DNA from 3 places in the Streptomyces sp. NPDC006197 genome. Region 3 is predicted to be linked to each of the others. Evidence: riboswitches for the same ligand, from Rfam matches in the RefSeq annotation. Region 3 holds a riboswitch; each other region holds the start of a gene.
The links. A riboswitch is a leader RNA that binds a small molecule or an ion and turns the genes downstream of it on or off. The one in region 3 is predicted to bind S-adenosylmethionine.
Positions count from the first base shown of each region.

Region 1: it holds a riboswitch for S-adenosylmethionine, as region 3 does, so the genes downstream of both, thrC (threonine synthase) here and ABZ318_RS09950 (IclR family transcriptional regulator) in region 3, are expected to answer to the same signal.
Region 2: it holds a riboswitch for S-adenosylmethionine, as region 3 does, so the genes downstream of both, ABZ318_RS28160 (aminotransferase class V-fold PLP-dependent enzyme) here and ABZ318_RS09950 (IclR family transcriptional regulator) in region 3, are expected to answer to the same signal.

Region 1 is NZ_JBEXSZ010000068.1:28,999-35,029, forward strand. It holds gene ABZ318_RS21710 (SRPBCC domain-containing protein) at 1-332, opposite strand, end outside; gene groL (chaperonin GroEL) at 458-2,086, opposite strand; gene ABZ318_RS21720 (cold-shock protein) at 2,422-2,625, opposite strand; gene ABZ318_RS21725 (MoaD/ThiS family protein) at 3,015-3,293, opposite strand; gene thrC (threonine synthase) at 3,308-4,615, opposite strand; SAM riboswitch class I at 4,609-4,807, opposite strand; gene ABZ318_RS21735 (glucosyl-3-phosphoglycerate synthase) at 4,957-5,925, shown strand; gene ABZ318_RS21740 (trehalose-6-phosphate synthase) at 6,018-6,031, shown strand, end outside.
Region 2 is NZ_JBEXSZ010000109.1:13,821-19,851, reverse strand. It holds gene ABZ318_RS28180 (NYN domain-containing protein) at 1-1,064, opposite strand, end outside; gene ABZ318_RS28175 (hypothetical protein) at 1,098-1,340, opposite strand; gene ABZ318_RS28170 (rhomboid family intramembrane serine protease) at 1,501-2,235, shown strand; gene ABZ318_RS28165 (Lrp/AsnC ligand binding domain-containing protein) at 2,232-2,513, shown strand; gene ABZ318_RS28160 (aminotransferase class V-fold PLP-dependent enzyme) at 2,585-3,976, opposite strand; SAM riboswitch class IV at 4,186-4,302, opposite strand; gene trpD (anthranilate phosphoribosyltransferase) at 4,389-5,453, opposite strand; gene ABZ318_RS28150 (cytochrome bc complex cytochrome b subunit) at 5,581-6,031, opposite strand, start outside.
Region 3 is NZ_JBEXSZ010000022.1:54,333-60,363, forward strand. It holds gene ABZ318_RS09940 (DJ-1/PfpI family protein) at 107-832, shown strand; gene ABZ318_RS09945 (VOC family protein) at 946-1,314, shown strand; gene ABZ318_RS09950 (IclR family transcriptional regulator) at 1,370-2,092, opposite strand; SAM riboswitch class I at 2,282-2,423, opposite strand; gene ABZ318_RS09955 (DUF2071 domain-containing protein) at 2,754-3,419, shown strand; gene ABZ318_RS09960 (NAD(P)/FAD-dependent oxidoreductase) at 3,423-4,454, opposite strand; gene ABZ318_RS09965 (isoprenylcysteine carboxyl methyltransferase family protein) at 4,451-4,987, opposite strand; gene ABZ318_RS09970 (3-oxoacyl-[acyl-carrier-protein] synthase III C-terminal domain-containing protein) at 5,001-6,031, opposite strand, start outside.

The DNA.
Region 1 (6,031 bases), on a different contig from region 3:
GTCGCGTCGAAGGTGAGGGTCACGCGGACGTGCCCGGCGTCCGGCATCTGCTCGAAGACCTCCGTGTAGTCGAGCCGCTCCGCCGGGACGACGTCCTCGTACGTGCCGGAGAAGACGATCTCCTGACCGCCCGGCCCGGTCTGGCCCCAGCGCCAGGCGCCGCCCACCCGCAGGTCGATGTCGACGACGGACGTGGTCAGCCCGGCTCCCCCGTACCACTCCCGTACGTGCTCGGGCCGGGTCCAGGCCTCCCAGACGCGGGCCGGCGGGGCGTCGAACGTGCGGGTGACGACCAGTTCGCGATCGGCCGGCGTCGTGAGGAGGGTGACCATGGTTCCGATCCCTTCCCGGGGGAGTCCCGCCCCTTCCAGCATCCGCCGAACGCCCGAGGGCGGCACCCCCACCAGGGGGTGCCGCCCTCGTTCGCGTTCAGCGATGGACTGCCGATCCGTCAGGATCAGAAGTCCATGTCACCGCCCGGCATGCCGCCGCCGGCCGGCGCGGCGGCCTTCTCCGGCTTGTCGGCGATGACGGCCTCGGTGGTGAGGAACAGCGCGGCGATCGACGCGGCGTTCTGCAGCGCGGAGCGCGTGACCTTGGCCGGGTCGATGATGCCCTCGGCGATGAGGTCGACGTACTCGTTGGTCGCGGCGTTCAGGCCGTGGCCGACGGGCAGGTTGCGGACCTTCTCCGCCACGACGCCGCCCTCGAGGCCGGCGTTGACGGCGATCTGCTTCAGCGGGGCCTCGAGGGCCAGCTTCACGATGTTCGCACCCGTGGCCTCGTCGCCCGACAGGTCGGCCTCGAGCTTCTCGAAGACGTTCGACGCCTGGAGCAGGGCCACGCCACCGCCGGCGACGATGCCCTCCTCGACGGCCGCCTTCGCGTTGCGAACGGCGTCCTCGATGCGGTGCTTGCGCTCCTTGAGCTCGACCTCGGTCGCGGCACCGGCCTTGATGACGGCCACGCCGCCGGCCAGCTTCGCAAGGCGCTCCTGGAGCTTCTCGCGGTCGTAGTCCGAGTCGGAGTTCTCGATCTCGGCGCGGATCTGGTTCACGCGACCGGCGACCTGGTCGCTGTCACCGGCACCGTCGACGATGGTGGTCTCGTCCTTGGTGATGACGACCTTGCGGGCGCGGCCCAGCAGGTCCAGGCCGGCGTTCTCGAGCTTGAGGCCGACCTCCTCGGAGATGACCGTGCCGCCCGTGAGGATGGCGATGTCGTTCAGCATCGCCTTGCGGCGGTCGCCGAAGCCCGGGGCCTTGACGGCGACGGACTTGAAGGTGCCGCGGATCTTGTTGACGACCAGGGTCGACAGGGCCTCGCCCTCGACGTCCTCGGCGATGATCAGCAGCGGCTTGCCCGACTGCATGACCTTCTCCAGGAGCGGGAGCAGGTCCTTCACGGAGGAGATCTTGGAGTTGACGATCAGGAGGTAGGGGTCGTCGAGCGACGCCTCCATGCGCTCCATGTCGGTGGCGAAGTACGCCGAGATGTAGCCCTTGTCGAAGCGCATGCCCTCGGTGAGCTCCAGCTCCAGACCGAAGGTCTGGGACTCCTCGACGGTGATGACGCCTTCCTTGCCGACCTTGTCCATCGCCTCGGCGATGAGCTCGCCGATCTGGGTGTCGGCGGCGGAGATGGAGGCCGTGGAAGCGATCTGCTCCTTGGTCTCGACATCCTTCGCCTGCTCGAGCAGGGCGCCGGAGACGGCCTCGACGGCCTTCTCGATGCCGCGCTTGAGGGCCATCGGGTTGGCACCGGCGGCGACGTTGCGGAGGCCCTCGCGGACGAGCGCCTGGGCGAGGACGGTGGCGGTGGTCGTACCGTCGCCGGCGACGTCGTCCGTCTTCTTGGCGACTTCCTTGACCAGCTCGGCGCCGATCTTCTCGTACGGGTCCTCGAGCTCGATCTCCTTGGCGATGGAGACACCATCGTTGGTGATCGTGGGGGCACCCCACTTCTTCTCGAGGACGACGTTGCGGCCCTTGGGGCCGAGGGTGACCTTGACGGCGTCAGCGAGCTGGTTCATGCCGCGCTCGAGACCGCGCCGGGCCTCCTCGTCGAACGCGATGATCTTGGCCATGTGAAGTGGTCCTCCCGGACATGGGGTGGATAACGCTCCAGGACCGCGCCGACGCCCGCGACGGACGGCCTCCGCGACTCCGCGTGGTTCCTTGCCCCACCCGGCCGGCGGCCTCGTCTGCCCGATCCTCGTAGCACTCTCACCTTCCGAGTGCTAACGCCAATGATTAGCACTCGCCCTATGAGAGTGCAAGCGACTCTCGAGTTTCGGGAGGTGGATCAGGGGGTGGATCCAGAGGTGGACCGAGGGAGGGCCGGGAACGCGCGAGGGGTCCGCATCCCCTCAGGGATGCGGACCCCTCGACGGCGTTGCGTCGGTGGCCGATCGCGCCGCGCTCAGACGGCGAGCTTGACCATGTCCGCCTGCGGACCCTTCTGGCCCTGCGAGATCTCGAACTCGACCCGCTGGCCCTCTTCGAGGCTGCGGTAGCCATCCATCTGGATCGCGCTGTAGTGGACGAAAACATCCGCACCACCGTCTACCGCGATGAAGCCGTAGCCCTTCTCCGCGTTGAACCACTTGACGGTGCCCTGAGCCATGCCTAACTCCCCTATTACTGGCCCTTGCGCGGGACCCGCACTTCGCGGACCCGGGTCAGACCTCTGCGCCGGAACGCGTCGACCGCGGCTGAATGTATCTGCCCAACTGCCCTCTGCAACAGGCCATTCGACCGAGAATTCTGGGCATGGCGGAAAGGGGAATTGGGGAGAATCCCCTGGATCACGGGGCAAGTCGGGCCCGGCAAAGCGTGCAGAAGGTACACAACGCGCACGCACTTTGGCTGCTTCTTGTCGCGCGGAGACGCATTCTCATATGCGTCTGGCATGAGCAGCGGAGGGGACTTCCCCAACTCTACCGCGCTCAACCATGCAGAATTGCCCCTTCCGCTTATCGCGCGGAAGGGGCAATTCGTACTGACTGGTAAGGCTCAGCAGCCTCCGGCGACGGCCGGGATGATCGAGACGCCCGCGCCGGCCGGGGTGGCCGTCTCCAGGCCCTGCTCGAAGCGCACGTCGTCGTCGTTCACGTAGACGTTGACGAAGCGGCGCAGCTTGCCCTGGTCGTCCAGGACGCGGGCGGCGATGCCCGTGTGGTTCTTCTCCAGGTCGGCGATGACCTCGGCGAGGGTCGCGCCCTCGGCCTGGACCTCGGCCTGGCCGCCCGTGTAGGTGCGGAGGATGGTGGGGATGCGGACGTTCACGGCCATGTGTTCGTAACCTTTCAGAGCGCCAGGCCGGCGTCGCGGAACGCGTCCAGGCTCGGGCGGATGGTGGCGGTCGCCTGAGAGGTGTCGGCCACCGCGTCCAGGGTCTTGAGTCCGTCGCCGGTGTTGAGGACGACGGTGGTGAGGTCCGGGTCGATCAGACCCGCCTCGACGAGCTTCTTCGTCACGCCGACGGTCACGCCGCCCGCGGTCTCCGCGAAGATGCCCTCGGTCTGCGCGAGGAGCTTGATCGCGTCCACGACCTGCTCGTCGTTCACGTCCTCCACGGCGCCGCCGGTCCGGCGGGCGATGTCGAGGACGTAGGGGCCGTCGGCCGGGTTGCCGATGGCGAGCGACTTGGCGATGGTGTTCGGCTTCTGCGGCCGGACGACGTCGTGGCCGGCCTTGAAGGCGGCGGAGACCGGGGAGCAGCCCTCGGCCTGGGCGCCGAAGATCTTGTACGGCTTGTCCTCGACGAGGCCCAGCTTGATGAGCTCCTGCAGACCCTTGTCGATCTTCGTGAGCTGGGAGCCGGAGGCGATCGGGATGACGAGCTGGTCGGGGATGACCCAGCCGAGCTGCTCGCAGATCTCGTACGCGAGCGTCTTGGAGCCCTCGCCGTAGTACGGGCGGAGGTTGACGTTCACGAAGCCCCAGCCCTCGCCGAGCGGGTCGCCGATGAGCTCCGAGCAGAAGCGGTTGACGTCGTCGTAGTTGCCCTCGATGGCGACGAGGTCACCGCCGTAGACACCGGCCATGACGACCTTGCCCTGCTCCAGGTCGTGCGGGATGAACACGCAGGAGCGGAAGCCGGCGCGGGCGGCGGCGGCGCCGACGGCGCCGGCCAGGTTGCCGGTGGAGGAGCAGGAGAGGGTGGTGAAGCCGAAGGCGCGGGCGGCTTCGAGGGCCTGGGCGACGACCCGGTCCTTGAAGGAGTGGGTCGGGTTGCCGGAGTCGTCCTTGACGAAGAGCTTGCCGGGGGCGACGCCGATCTCGCGGGCGAGGTTGTCGGCCTGGACGAGCTTGGTCCAGCCGGGGTTCAGGTTCGGCTTCTCGGCGACGTCGGCGGGGACGGGCAGCAGCGGGGCGTAGCGCCAGATGTTGGCGGGGCCGGCCTCGATCTGCTTGCGCAGCGCCTCGGGGTCGCCGGTGGGAAGCTCGTACGCGACTTCGAGCGGTCCGAAACAGAGTTCGCAGGCGAAGATCGGGCCGAGCGGGAAGACCTCACCGCATTCGCGACAGGAGAGTCCGGACGCGGGACCGAGGTCGACGGTGGCGGGGGTAGCGGTCTGTACAGCCATGGAGGCGAGGCCCTTTCTCCTCATCTTTCCCATTGACGAATTTTTCGCCATGAGACGGATTTGGCACCTTCCCTAGCCGGGGACCTCGCGCAAACAAGCTGCGTCCGTCAGGACACCACTAGGGGTGGTGGCCGGGAGACGGGTGGGCGAGACAAACCGACTGGAGGGTTGCCGGGGCTTCAACGGGCCGTTTCCCTCTGCCCCTCTGGATGAGCGGTATTCGATTGTGAAGCGCGGTGGACTTTCGTTCCTGCGCTCCGACGCGGGCGGCACCCCGACGTGCATCGGGCATCCGCGTTGTTCAAGACTGTAACCGAAGGCCCGGAGGCGTGGACCGGCCGTCCGAACCGCGAGATGGAGATCAGGTGCTGGAAGAGGTGGAGCGCTGGCTGGACCGGCGGTCCTGGTCCGTGGCGGACAGGCCGCTGGAGCGGATCCTCGCCGCCAAGCGGAACACGAAGGTCAGCGTCGTCCTGCCGGCGCTGAACGAGGAGGCGACGGTCGGGGACATCGTCGCCGTGATCCGCCGCGAGCTGATGACGGAGGCGGTGCCGCTCGTCGACGAGCTGGTGGTGATCGACTCGGGTTCCACGGACCGCACGGCGGAGGTGGCCGCGGCCGCCGGCGCGCGGGTGGTCGCGCGGGACTCGATACTCCCCCGGATACCGGCCGTGCCCGGCAAGGGCGAGGTCCTGTGGCGGTCGCTGATGGTGACGAGCGGGGACGTCGTGTGCTTCGTCGACGCGGACCTGCGGGACTTCTCGGCGGACTTCGTGACGGGGATCGTGGGCCCGCTCCTCACCGACCCGGACGTCGACTTCGTGAAGGCGATGTACGACCGCCCCTTCGGCACCGAACTCGACGGGCTCGCCTCCGGCAGGACTCCGGGCCAGGGCGGCAGGGTGACGGAGCTGGTGGCCCGCCCGCTGCTCAACCTCCACTGGCCGCGGCTGGCCGGCTTCGTGCAGCCCCTCGGCGGCGAGTACGCGGCACGCCGCTCGCTCCTTGAGCGCCTCCCGTTCCCCGTCGGTTACGGAGTGGAGCTGGGCCTGCTCGTGGACGCCCTGCACACGGTGGGCCTGGACGCGCTCGCACAGGTGGACGTGGGGGTGCGCAAGCACCGGCACCAGGACGGGCAGGCGCTGGGCCGGATGGCGGCGGCGATCTACCGGACGGCGCAGCTGCGGCTCTCGCGGGGGCATCTGGTGCGGCCGTGGCTGACGCAGTTCGAGCGGGGCGAGAAGGGCTTCGAGCCGCGGACGTACGCGGTGGACACGGAGGAGCGCCCGCCGATGGCCGAGATCACGGAGTACGCGCAGCGGCGCGTGGCGTGACGCGGCGCCCGCCGCGGCGACTGAGCGTGGCCGGATCAGCCTGTCTCGTATACGTACGTTTGAGCGTTTACGGGACGGGCTAGGTTCGCCACATGGCTACTGTGCT
Region 2 (6,031 bases), on a different contig from region 3:
CGCAGCCGCTGCTTCTCCAGCGGCATCGTCGGATAGCCGGTCTTGGTGACGTTGTAGCCGTCGACGACCAGATGCGCCTGCGGCAGCGCGAGCAGCTGGTCGAGCAGCGCCGGGTCCGTCTCGGAGAGCGCCCGCGCCGCGATGTCCTTCGGGGACATCCGCCCCGGCTCCACCGCGTCCACGGTGTCCGCCGGGTGCACCGAGACGGGCGGCAGCGCGAGTTCGCGGCGCAGCCCCTGGGCCGCGTCGAGGACCGTGTCGAGCAGCAGCCGCAGCCGCATGTCCTCCACCGAGCGGCCCTCGCGGGCGGTCCTGCGGCTCGCCTCCAGAGCGGCCTCGACCTCGCCGAGCCGCGCCCTGAGCCGCCGCGTCTCGCTCTCGGCGGCCGAGACCTGCGCCGCCGACTCGGCCCGCGCGGCCTCGATCTCGCCCTGCGCCCTGCGCAGCGCGGCCTCGCCGCGCTTGACGTCGCTCTGGGCGCTGCGCAGCTTGCGGTGAAGCGATTCCGCTTCCTTGCGGGCGGCCTCCAGGTCGTGCCGGAGCTGCTCGGTCTCGCCCCGGGAGCGGTCCCGGGCGGCGGCGAGCTCCTCGCGCAGCCGCTCCAGCTCGCGCCGGCCGGCCTCGTCGGCCCGCTCGGCGTCGGCCCGCTGGGCCTCCTCGCCGGCGGCGGCGACGAGCTTGACCCAGCCGGGCGGGCGCAGCACGTAGGCGGCCGCCGCCACGTCGACGGGGTCGGCGGCCGCGGGCAGGGTGCCGGTCTCCACGGCTCCGGCCAGCTCGGGCTGGCCCTGCTTGAACCGTTCGCCGATCCGCTGCCGGAAGAGCGGGTCGGCGTCGAGCGCCGCGGCCATCGCGTTGCCGGCGAACTTGGCCCGCCGGCTCGCGGTGAAGCGGGCGTACTGCCGCAGGGAGGCGGGCAGCTCCGCGACGGTCAGCCCGCCGAAGGCGTCCGCGACCAGCGCGACGACCCGCCGCCGTACGCCTTCCGGCAATGGGTGGTCGAGCGTCTCGGCAGCGTCACCTGCCGCGCCGGCCGGCTCACCACCGTGCGCGGGCTGCTCCACGATCCGTCACCCCTATGTCGTCCGCGCCGTCCCTCAGGAGGCGGCGCCCGGCCTGTCCACCAGTTCGATCTGGTCCACCGCGTTGCACCAGCGGCAGCGGACCGACTCGATGGTCTCACTCACCACCTGCCGCTCCTCGACCGTCGGGTCTCCTGCGAGGTCCAGATGGACGTACTCCACGACCTTGGAGGAGCGGGTCACGTCGAAGCGGGTCAGATTGCCGCAGAGCGTGCAGCGCCAGCGGGTCTCGTCGGTCGGCAGGGGAACCGTCGTCATCGGTGCCGTCCTTCTTCCTGTTGCGTGGTACCAGGTACGGGAGCCGCGGTGCGCCGTCGAACTGCGGTCGGTGGTGCCCGTAACCCTACGGCCTCGCGGGGAGCACGGGGCACGGCGAGGCACTCTGTCCACTTCGGCCCCGGTACGCCATGATCTGTCCATGATCGATTGGCGAGGCGGGGTCCTCGGTGCCTGGCGGGGCGTCCGCGGCGGCCCCACGGTGACGTACGGGCTGATCGCCGCCTGCTGCCTCCTCTTCGTGAGCAGCCCGGTCGCCGGACTCAGTCCGGCGTACGGCACGGGCGACGGGCTCCTGGGCGCCCAGGGCGCCTACTTCCGCCGCTGGGGCGTGGTCCCCGCCGAGCTGACGGGCGGCGACCCGCACGCCCTGCTCACGCCGCTGACCGCGCTCTTCGTCCACGGCAGCTGGCTCCACCTGCTCGGCAACATGCTCTTCCTCTACGTCTTCGGAGCGATGGCCGAGGAGCGCATGGGCCCGGTCGGGTTCTGCCTCTTCTACCTGGGCACCGGCTATGTCGCCCTGTGCGGGTACGCGGTGGTGCACGCGGACAGCGAGCAGACCCTGGTCGGGGCCTCCGGGGCGATCTCGGCGGTGCTCGGGGCCTTCCTCTTCCTCTTCCCGCGCTCCCGCGTCACCAGCCTCTTCCCCTTCCTGTTCTTCCTGCCGCTGCGCTTCCCCGCCTGGATCGTGCTGATCTTCTGGTTCACGCTGCAGTGGCTGGCCGCGCGGGCGGCGGGCGCGGGGCCCGGCGTCGCCTATCTGGCCCATGTCGTGGGCTTCTCGGTCGGCTTCCTCTACGCCTGGGGGCGCTTCCGCGGTGGGGATAGAGTGAAGGCCCAAGCCGCGGCGACCGAGGGAGAAAGCCAGCCGTGATCACCGCGATCGTGCTCATCAAGACCAGCGTGGACCGCATCCCCGAGATCGCCGAGTCGATCGCCGCGCTCGACAGCGTCAGCGAGGTCTTCTCGGTCACCGGTACGTACGACCTGATCGCCATGGTCCGGGTGCCGCGCCACGACGACCTGGCGGACGTGATCCCCGGCCGCATCAGCAAGATCCCCGGCGTCGAGGCCACGGACACGCACGTCGCCTTCCGGACGTACTCCCAGCACGACCTGGAGGCGGCCTTCGCCATCGGCCTGGAGTCCTGACACCTCGCGCCCGGCACGACTGAAGGGGGCCTCCCGATCGGGAGGCCCCCTTCACCCGTACGAGTGAGTGATCAGCCGCGGTCGGGGACGCAGCGGCCGTCCTCGGTGCGGTACTTCCACTGCGCGCCGTCCCGGACGAGCTCCTTCACCGCGCCGACGAACCGCTCCACGTGCTCGTCCGGCGTACCGGCGCCGAAGCTCACCCGGATGGCGTTGAGGGACCTCTCCCCCGGGTTCGCCTCGGGCGCACCGCACTCGCCCGGGTCCTGCGGGTCGCTGCCGAGCAGGGTGCGGACCAGCGGGTGGGCGCAGAAGAGGCCGTCGCGGACGCCGATGCCGTACTCGGCGGAGAGCGCGGCGGCGAAGTGGGAGCTGTTCCAGCCCTCCACGACGAAGGAGATGACGCCCACGCGGGGCGCGTCGTCGCCGAAGAGCGAGAGCACGCGCACCTCGGGCACCTCGGCCAGGCCCTCGCGGACCTTCGCGATCAGGTGCCGCTCACGGGCGACGAGGGAGTCGAAGCCGGCCTCGGTGAGCGCCTTGCAGGCGGAGGCGATCGAGTAGACGCCGATGACGTTCGGCGAACCGGCTTCGTGCCGGGCCGAGGTGGTGTGCCACTCCACGTCCACACCACCGTCGGCCCGACGGGCCACCTTGCGGGACGCTCCACCGCCCGCGAGGTAGGGCTCGGAATCCTGCAGCCAGTCGGCGCGGCCGGCGAGCACGCCGGAGCCGAAGGGCGCGTACAGCTTGTGCCCGGAGAAGGCGACCCAGTCCACGTCCAACTCCCGTACAGAGACGGGGTGGTGGGGGGCAAGCTGGGCGGCGTCGAGCACGATCCGGGCGCCGTGCGCGTGCGCGGCGGCGGCCAGTTCCCGCACCGGCCACAGCTCGCCGGTGACGTTGGAGGCTCCGGTGACGCAGACCAGGGCGGGGCCGTACGGATCGCGGTCGGCGAGGGCCCGCTCCAGGGTCTCGACGGCCTGCCCGGGGGTGCGCGGCGCGTTGAGGTAGGTGACGCGGGCGTCCCGCCACGGCAGCAGCGAGGCGTGGTGCTCGGTCTCGAAGACGAAGACCTCGCAGCCGGCGGGGAGGGTGGCGGCGAGCAGGTTGAGCGAGTCCGTGGTGGAGCGGGTGAAGACGACCTGGTCGTCGGGGCGGCAGTCGAGGAACTCCGCGACGGTGACGCGGCTGTTCTCGAAGAGGTCGGTGGAGAGCTGGGAGAGGTAGCCGGCGCCGCGGTGGACGCTGCCGTAGTAGGGGGCGTACGCGGCGACGTCGTCCCAGACCCGCTGGAGGGCCGGCGCGCTGGCCGCATAGTCGAGCGCCGCGTAGGTCACCTCGCCGCCGGTGACGAGCGGGACGGTCACGTCCCGGCCGAGGACCGGCAGCGGGGTGTCGCAGCAGGGGTCGGCGGACCCGGAGTCGGCGGTGGCGGCGGCGGCGTTCGGGTATGCGGACATGGCGGTATCTCCCGGCGGGCGGTGCGGAATGGCTTCGGTGAATCCCGTACGCGGCCGGGTGCGGCGGGGCACGGGTGATGCCTCGGAGGGCGTGCGGGTACGCGGAAGGGACCCTGTTCCGAGGGTGAAGAAGGGGCGGACTCGCCCTATCGCATTCGCTTGCTCACGGAAAACGCTCCTCGACTGACCAGGACCCCTGGTGTTCGAGGGATCCGCGCTTGCCGTAGACCTCGCTGCCTACGGCCTGGTCATCACCCGGGGCACCCCGCCACGGAAGGAGGGTTGCCGGACAGCAAGCCGGGGCCAAAACGCTGTCACTCGTGACCTGTAGAGCATCCTGCCACAGGAGCGCCGAAGCGCAAGACCCCGGTCCGCATGGTGGACCGGGGTCGTACGACGGACGGGTTACGGGTCACGCGTTGCTGGCGGCGACCCATCGCTCCAGGGACCGGAGGGCCGCGCCGGAGTCGATCGACTCGGCCGCCTTCGCGATGCCCGCGCCCAACTGCTCCGCCAGGGTGCCCGTGCCGGGCTCCAGGGCGGTGAGCGCCGCCGCCGCGTTGAGCAGCACCGCGTCCCGTACCGGCCCGGTCTCCCCCGCGAGCAGCCGGCGGGCCACGTCGGCGTTGTACGAGGGATCGCCTCCGCGCAGGGCCTCCAGGGGGACGAGCTCGATGCCGACGTCCCGCGGGTCGAAGCGCTCCTCGGTGACACCGCCGTCCCGGACCACCCAGACCCGCGAGGTGGCGGTGGTCGTCAGCTCGTCCAGGCCGTCGTCGCCGCGGAAGACCAGGGCGGAGTTGCCGCGCTCGGCGAGGACGCCGGCGACGATCGGCGCCATGCGCGGGTCGGCGACCCCGACGGCCTGGGCCTTCACCTTGGCCGGGTTGGTCAGCGGGCCCAGGACGTTGAAGGTGGTCCGGATGCCCAGCTGGCCGCGGGCCGCGGCGACGTGCCGCAGCGAGGGGTGGAACTTCACGGCGAAGCAGATGGTGATGCCGGCTTCCTCGGCGACCTCGGCGACCCGCCGCGGGGTGAGGTCGAGGTTGACGCCGAGCTTCTCCAGGACGTCGGAGGAGCCGGAGGCGGAGGAGGCGGCGCGGTTGCCGTGCTTGACGACCTTCGTGCCCGTGCCGGCGACGACGATGGACGCCATCGTGGAGATGTTGACGGTCTTGGCGCCGTCGCCGCCGGTGCCGACGATGTCGACGGCGGGGCCGGGCACCTCGATCGTGTTGGCGTGCGCGTACATGGTGCGGACGAGGCCGGTGATCTCCTGGACGGTCTCGCCCTTGGCCCGCAGCGCCACCAAAAATCCGGCGATCTGCGCGTCGGTCGCCTCGCCGTTCATGATCAGGTCCATCGCCCAGGCGGTGTCGTCGGCGGAGAGGTCCTCGCCGTCGAGCAGACCGTTCAGCAGGACGGGCCAGGAGCGGCCCGCCGACGTAGGTCCTCCAGCGGGGGTCGCAGCGCTCATGGCAGCTCCTGGTGATCACGTGACGGATACGGTCCCACCCTATCGACCTCCGGGGACGGCAAAGAGCCCCGTCCATCGAATGGACGGGGCTCTTGCCGTGGCGACCTCAGGTCAGGTGTTCAGGTGATCAGTGGTGGCCGTGGCCGCTCTGGATCTCCTTGTACTCCTCGACCGTGGGCTTGGCGATCTGGCTGTCCTCGCCGTAGTAGCCCTTGTTGAGCTTGACCCGGAGCTTCTCCATGCGGCCGATCTTGCGCTCCACGCCGTTCTCGTCGACGGCCGGCGGAAGCTCCGCGGCCTCGTACTGCTCGTGCGCCGTGAGGCGGTGCAGCTCGCCCTGGCTGAGCGGCTCGTGGACCTCGACGAACTCACCGTGCGGCAGGCGCTTGATGATGCCCGACTCGCGGCCGTGCAGCACCTTGTCCTTGTCACGGCGCTGGAGGCCGAGGCAGATCCGCTTGGTGGCGACGAACGCGATGACCGGACCGACGAAGAAGAAGATCCGCACGAACCAGGTGATCGAGTTCAGCGACAGGTGGAAGTGGGTCGCCCAGAGGTCGTTTCCACCACCCACGAGC
Region 3 (6,031 bases):
CGCCGCGCGGGCGGACCGCCCGCCGAGTTCCCGGAAACAGGCGGGAACCGTGGGCCACGGCTGCCCGACCCCTCTCATACCGTCACTCCAGGAACAGGAGCACCGTATGAACCGCAGGGCATTACTCCGCGCCACCACGGCCCTCGGCGCCACGGGCGCGCTGGCCGCCACGGCGGCCTCTCCCGCCTCCGGGGCCGCCCCGGACCCGACCCGCCCGCTGCGCGTCCACATCGCGATGTTCGACGGCGTCGAGGAACTCGACTTCGCCGCCCCGTACGAGGTCTTCTCCGGCGCCGGGTTCTTCACCCCGCGCCCGGTCGAGGTCCGCTACGTCTCCGCCACCGGCGCCCGTACCGTCACCGCGGCCTACGGCACGGTCGTCCGCGGCATTCGCCCCTGGGCCCCCGAGGGGGCGGACCTGCTCGTCGTCCCGGGCGGCGGCTACGCCCGCCGTGACAGCCCCGGCGTCCGGGCCGAGATCGACCGCGGCACGCTGCCCCGCGCGCTCGCGGCTGCCGTCCGGCCCGGGCTCACGGTCAGCGCCCTGTGCACCGGCGTCATGCTCCTCTCGGCCGCCGGGCTCACCGAGGGCCGTTCGTGCACCACCCACCACAAGGCCAGGCCCGACCTCACCCAGCAGGGCGGCCTGCTGAAGAACGCCCGCGTCGTCGACGACGGCGACCTCGTCACCGCCGGCGGCATCACCTCCGGCCTCGAACTCGCGCTCTGGCTGGTCCGCCGCGAACTGGGCGCGGACACGGCGACGAACCTGGAGGAGATGCTGGAGTACGAGGCCCGGGGCACCGTCTGGAGCTCACGCCCGGGCCGCTGAGGCGGGCCCGGCCGCGCCCACCGGGCCTGGTCGGCACGGCTTCCCCTCCGCCGATGAGTTCACCGTCCCCGAACGGTCCACCCGCTGACACGACCGTTCTCGACAGGAGTGCCATGTCCACCATCCAGCCGGTGATCCTCACTGCCGACCCGGACGTCCTGCTCGGCTTCTACACGAAACTGTTCGGTGCCGAGGAGATCTCCCGGGTGCCGGAGGAAGGCCCGGTCTTCTCCCTCGGCCTGCGCATCGGCGACACCGACCTCGGGCTGGTGGCCAAGGCGGACCCGGGGGAGCGGGAGGCGCCGCGGATCCTGCTCAGCATCGGTGTCGACGACGTCGACGAGACGCTCGGCCGGGTGGCGGCACTGGGAGGCTCGGTCCGTGGTGGCGCCAACGACATGCCGTGGGGACAGCGCGTCGCCCACATCCAGGACCCCGACGGCAACCCGGTGAACCTCACCCAGCCGATCCGGGCCCGGTGACGCCGTAGCCCACCGCTCGGCACGGCCGGCCACCGTGCCGGGCGCGGCGCCGCGGTCAGGGGTGGCGCATGGCGTCGGTGAGGCGGTCGGCCGCGTCGACGGCGGCCTTCGCGAGCCGGGCGCCAGGGTGACGGGTGAGGCGTCGGATCGGGCCGGTGACCGTGATGGCGGCCACGACACGATGGGCCGGGTCGCGCACCGGCGCCGAGACGGAGGCCATCCCGGGTTCGCGTTCACCGATCGACTGGGCCCAGCCCCGGCGCCGTACGCCACTGAGGGCGGTGGCCGTGAAGCGAGCCCCCTGCAGGCCGTGGTAGTAGCGCTCGGGGTCCTCCCAGGCGAGCAGGACCTGGGCGGCCGAGCCCACCTTCATGGGGAGTGCGGAGCCGACGGGCACGATGTCGCGCAGGCCGACGGCCCGTTCGGCGGCGGCGACGCAGACGCGCACCTCACCCTGGCGGCGGTAGAGCTGCGTGCTCTCGCCGGTGGTGTCCCGGAGCGAGGTGAGGACCGGGCCGGCCGCGGCCAGCAGGCAGTCCTCGCCCGCCACGGCCGAGAGTTCGGCGAGTCGAGGGCCGAGGACGAAGCGGCCCCGCAGGTCCCTGGCGACCATGCGGTGGCGTTCGAGCGCGGTGGCGAGTCGGTGGGCCGTGGGCCGCGCCAGGCCGGTGGCGGCGACCAGCTCCGCCAGAGTGGCCGGGCCCGACGCCAGCGCACCGAGGATCACCGCGGCCTTGTCGAGGACACCAACGCCACTGGAAATGTCGGATACGTTCACGAAAAGGGGTACTCCAGTCTCGTCCGCGAGCCATGGTTCGCGGAGACCTCGCCCGGGGGAGGGCAGGGGTGGTCAGCGGGAAAGGGCCGAAGCGGTCGGCCGATGCGCCGCGGTGGTCACGAGACGGGTACGGGGAAAGCCCGGCGTGGACAGAGCCTGGGCGGAAGGCAGCACAGAGAGCACCGTGTCTCCTCATCTTTTCCCGCGCCACGTTGGCGCGGGCCGGAGTTGGCACTGATCCCGACGGCGCGGCGCGAACATGGAACGCCGAGTCGACCGGGGAGTTGCCGGGGCTTCGTAGGGCCGGTCCCTCCACCCCTCTGGATGATTCGCGAGGAACCATACAAGACTCCCGGGGCGACCTGCCAACGGCTTTCGGCCACGCGGCCGGCAGAGCACGCCCTCGCGGCAGGGGCGAGGGCCACCTCCGTCCCGCCCGCCTCCGTCCCGCCCGCACAAGGCCCGTCATCACCCTCGGGCCGTGTCGCTGCCGCGGCGATCGCGCGGCAGCCCACAGCATGGACGGGCGGTCACAGGGCTGGTGTGCCGCTCGTCGGTGGCCGGGTCCGCCGGCAGGACCGGTCTGCGAGCTTTGGAGAAGGTGTTGACGAGGACGCCGCCCCGACGAGCCCCCGGGTCCGTCGCCTTCCCGTTGCTGAGCATGCGGTGGGAGCGGCTCGCGATGGTGCACTGGAGGTACGAGGCCGAGGCCGTTCAGCGCCTGCTTCCCAGGGGCTTGCTCGTGGATCGGTTCGAGGGCCGGGCCTGGGTCAGTCTGACGCCGTTCATGATGTCGTCCGTCCGCGGGCTGGGGGTCGTGCCGCTGCCTCCCGCTGCCTTTCCCGAGACGAACCTGCGGACGTACGTGCGGCTGCCCGACGGACGCAGCGGGCTGTGGTTCTTCTCCCTCGACGTCACCGCGCCCTACCTGCTGGCCGGGCAGGCGCTCGGGGTGCGTTACCGGCCGGCGGACCTGACGGTGCGGGAGCGCGGCGCCGACACGTTCTACGGCGGCCGGCGTCGGGGCGCGGAGGGCGTCGGATACCGGCTGGGGGTCCGTGCGGGCGCGCCGGTCGAGGAGATGTCGCCCCTCGACGACTGGCTCACTTCGAGGTGGGCCGCCTTCTCGCGGCGCGCGGGCCTCCTGTGGCTCACCCCGGTGGACCACGAGCCCTGGACGCTGAGGCGGGGGACGGTCGGGGAGTTGGAGCAGACGCTCACCCGGAGCGCGGGTCTTCCCGATCCGGAACCCCCGCCGCTGGTGCACGTGTCCCCGGGGGTCGGTCCCGTTCTCCTCGGCCCTCCTCGGCCGGTGCTCCGACGGTGACGGTCAGGCGAGCAGGTTCACGGCGCCCTGGAACAGGCCGGGGAACCGGGCAGCCGTCGGCATGATCAGGGGAGCCAGCGGTGGCTGGTTCCGGACCCAGAGCAGGGACCTCGTCAGCAGGCGGTAACTGCGGGACAGACGCCACCAGGCCTGTTCGTACGCCTGCGGGCGGCCCTCGCGAAGACAGCGCACGAGGGTGTCCGCCGCCGTCAGGGCGAGGGTGAGGCCCTCGCCGGTCAGCGCGTCGACGTACCCGGCGGCGTCGCCGACGAACAGCACCCGGCCGGCCACCCGGGAACGGGCCTGCTGGCGGAGCGGCCCGGCGCCCCTGACCGGCGTCCGGTCGGCGGTGCGCAGACGGGCGGCCAAGTGGGGGAAACGGGTCAGCTGTTCGTCGAAGGGCAGTTGGCGTGAGGTGAGGATGGCGACGCCGACCTGCCCCGGTCCGAGCGGGGTGACGTACGCCTCGCAGTCGGTGGACCAGTGCACCTCGACCAGGTCGGTCCAGGGCTCGACGGCGTAGTGGCGCCGCAGTCCGTACCGGGGCGTGTGCCGCCGGGCGGCGGACGGCCGTACGGTCAGGCCGAGCGCGCGCCGGGTGGGGGAGTGCAGTCCGTCGGCCGCCACGAGATAGCGGGCGGTGATCCCGTCGGCGGTCACGTACGCCTCGGACTGGGTCACTTGGCGGACGCGGTGCGGGACGACCGGAACGCCGAGCCGGGCGGCCCGGGCGGCGAGCGCCTCGTGCAGCACGGTCCGGCGTACGCCGAGTCCGGACCCGGTGCGGAACCGGGCTTCGGCGCTCCGGTCGCCGGCGGCGTCGACATAGCGGATGCCTCGAAGGCACGGGCCGGGCACATGCACGTCGAGGGCCCTCAAGGCGTGCACCGCCGAGGGCATCAGTCCCTCTCCGCAGGCCTTGTCGATCGGCGCCGGCCGCGGCTCGGCGACCATGACGTCGAAGCCCCGTCGCGCTCCGTGGATCGCGGTGGCCAGACCCGCCGGACCGCCGCCGACGACGAGGAGGTCGATCACGACGCGGCACCGGTGGAGGAGAGGGCGTGCGAAGGCGCCAACGCGGTGTTCTCGCAGCGGATGCGGACGGTGAGCAGGGCCGCGTTCAGGAGCGAGAAGCCCAGGGCGGTCACCCAGGCGGTGTGCACCAGGGGCAGGGCCGCGCCCTCGACGACGACCGCGACGTAGTTGGGGTGCCGGAGACGGCGGTAGGGGCCGGAGGCGACGAGCGGGAGACCGGGGACGATCAGCACCCGAGTGTGCCAGCGGGGCCCGAGCGTGCCGACGCACCACCATCGCAGCGCTTGGGCGGCCAGCGTGAGGGCGAGTGCGGGCCAGCCGAGCAGCGGCAGGAAGGGCCGGTCGGCCGCCCAGGGCTCGACGAGGCAGCCGAGGAGGAGCGCGGCGTGCAGGACGACCATGACCGGGTAGTGCCCGGCGCCGTACTCGCGGGCGCCTCGGGCCCGGCTCCAGGCGCCGTTGCGTCGCGCCACGGCGAGTTCCGCGAAGCGTTCGGCGATGACCAGCAGGACCAACACGGTGTACAGCGTCAGGGTCACGACAGCCTCACCAGGCCAGGAGGACGAGATCGGACGAGAAGCCGGGCCCGAAGGCGAGCATCAGGCCGATCGTGCCGGGCGGCGGCCGGTCGGCCTGGGTGTCCTTCAGGATCTGCAGCACCGACGCGGAGGACAGGTTGCCGTGGGCGGCCAGGGCGCGGCGGCTCGCCGCGAGGGCCGAGTCCGGCAGGCCGAGCTCCTCGGCGAGCGCGTCCAGGATCTTCGGGCCGCCGGGGTGGCAGATCCACGCCCCCACGTCCCCGGGTTTGAGGTCGTGCACGGCGAGGAAGGACTCGACCTCCTCGGCCACGTGCAACCGGACGAGTCCGGGGATTTCCGGCCCGAGGACCATGCGGAAGCCCCAGTCACCGACGTCCCACCCCAACAGGTGCTCGGTCCCGGGATACAGGCGGCTGCGTGCCGCCACCACGCTCGGCACGGATGACCCGGGCGGGCGTGAGGACGCGGGGGAGCGGTCACCGCCGACGGCCACGAGCGCGGCGGCTCCGTCCCCGAACAGGCCGCCCGCCACCAGGTTCGCCATCGACGTGTCGGCGCGCTGCAAGGTGAGCGAGCACAGTTCGGTGGAGAGGAGGAGCGCGGTGCCGCCCGGCCGGCCGTCGAGGAAGTCGTGGACGCGGGCCAGACCTGCGGCGCCCGCGGAGCATCCGAGCCCGAACAGGGGCGCGCGCCTGACGTCGGGCCGCAGACCGACCCGTGCCGCGAGGCGGGCTTCCAGGGAAGGCGTCGCGATGCCGGTCACGGTCGTCGAGACGACCAGGTCGACGTCCTCCGGGCGTACGTCGGCGTCGTGGAGGACCCGCGTGACGGCTTCGGCGCCCAAGGCGGTGGCCAGCTCGACGAAGAGACGGTTGGTCTCGCCGAAAGCGCCGAGATCGCGGTAACGGTCGAGGGGCAGGGCGAGATGACGGCTCTCCACGCCGGCCGCCGCGTGCAGCCGGCGCACGAGGGCCCTGTCGGATCCGGGCGGCAGGCCGGAGACGAGGTCTTCGGTGATCTCGTGCTGCATGTAGCGGT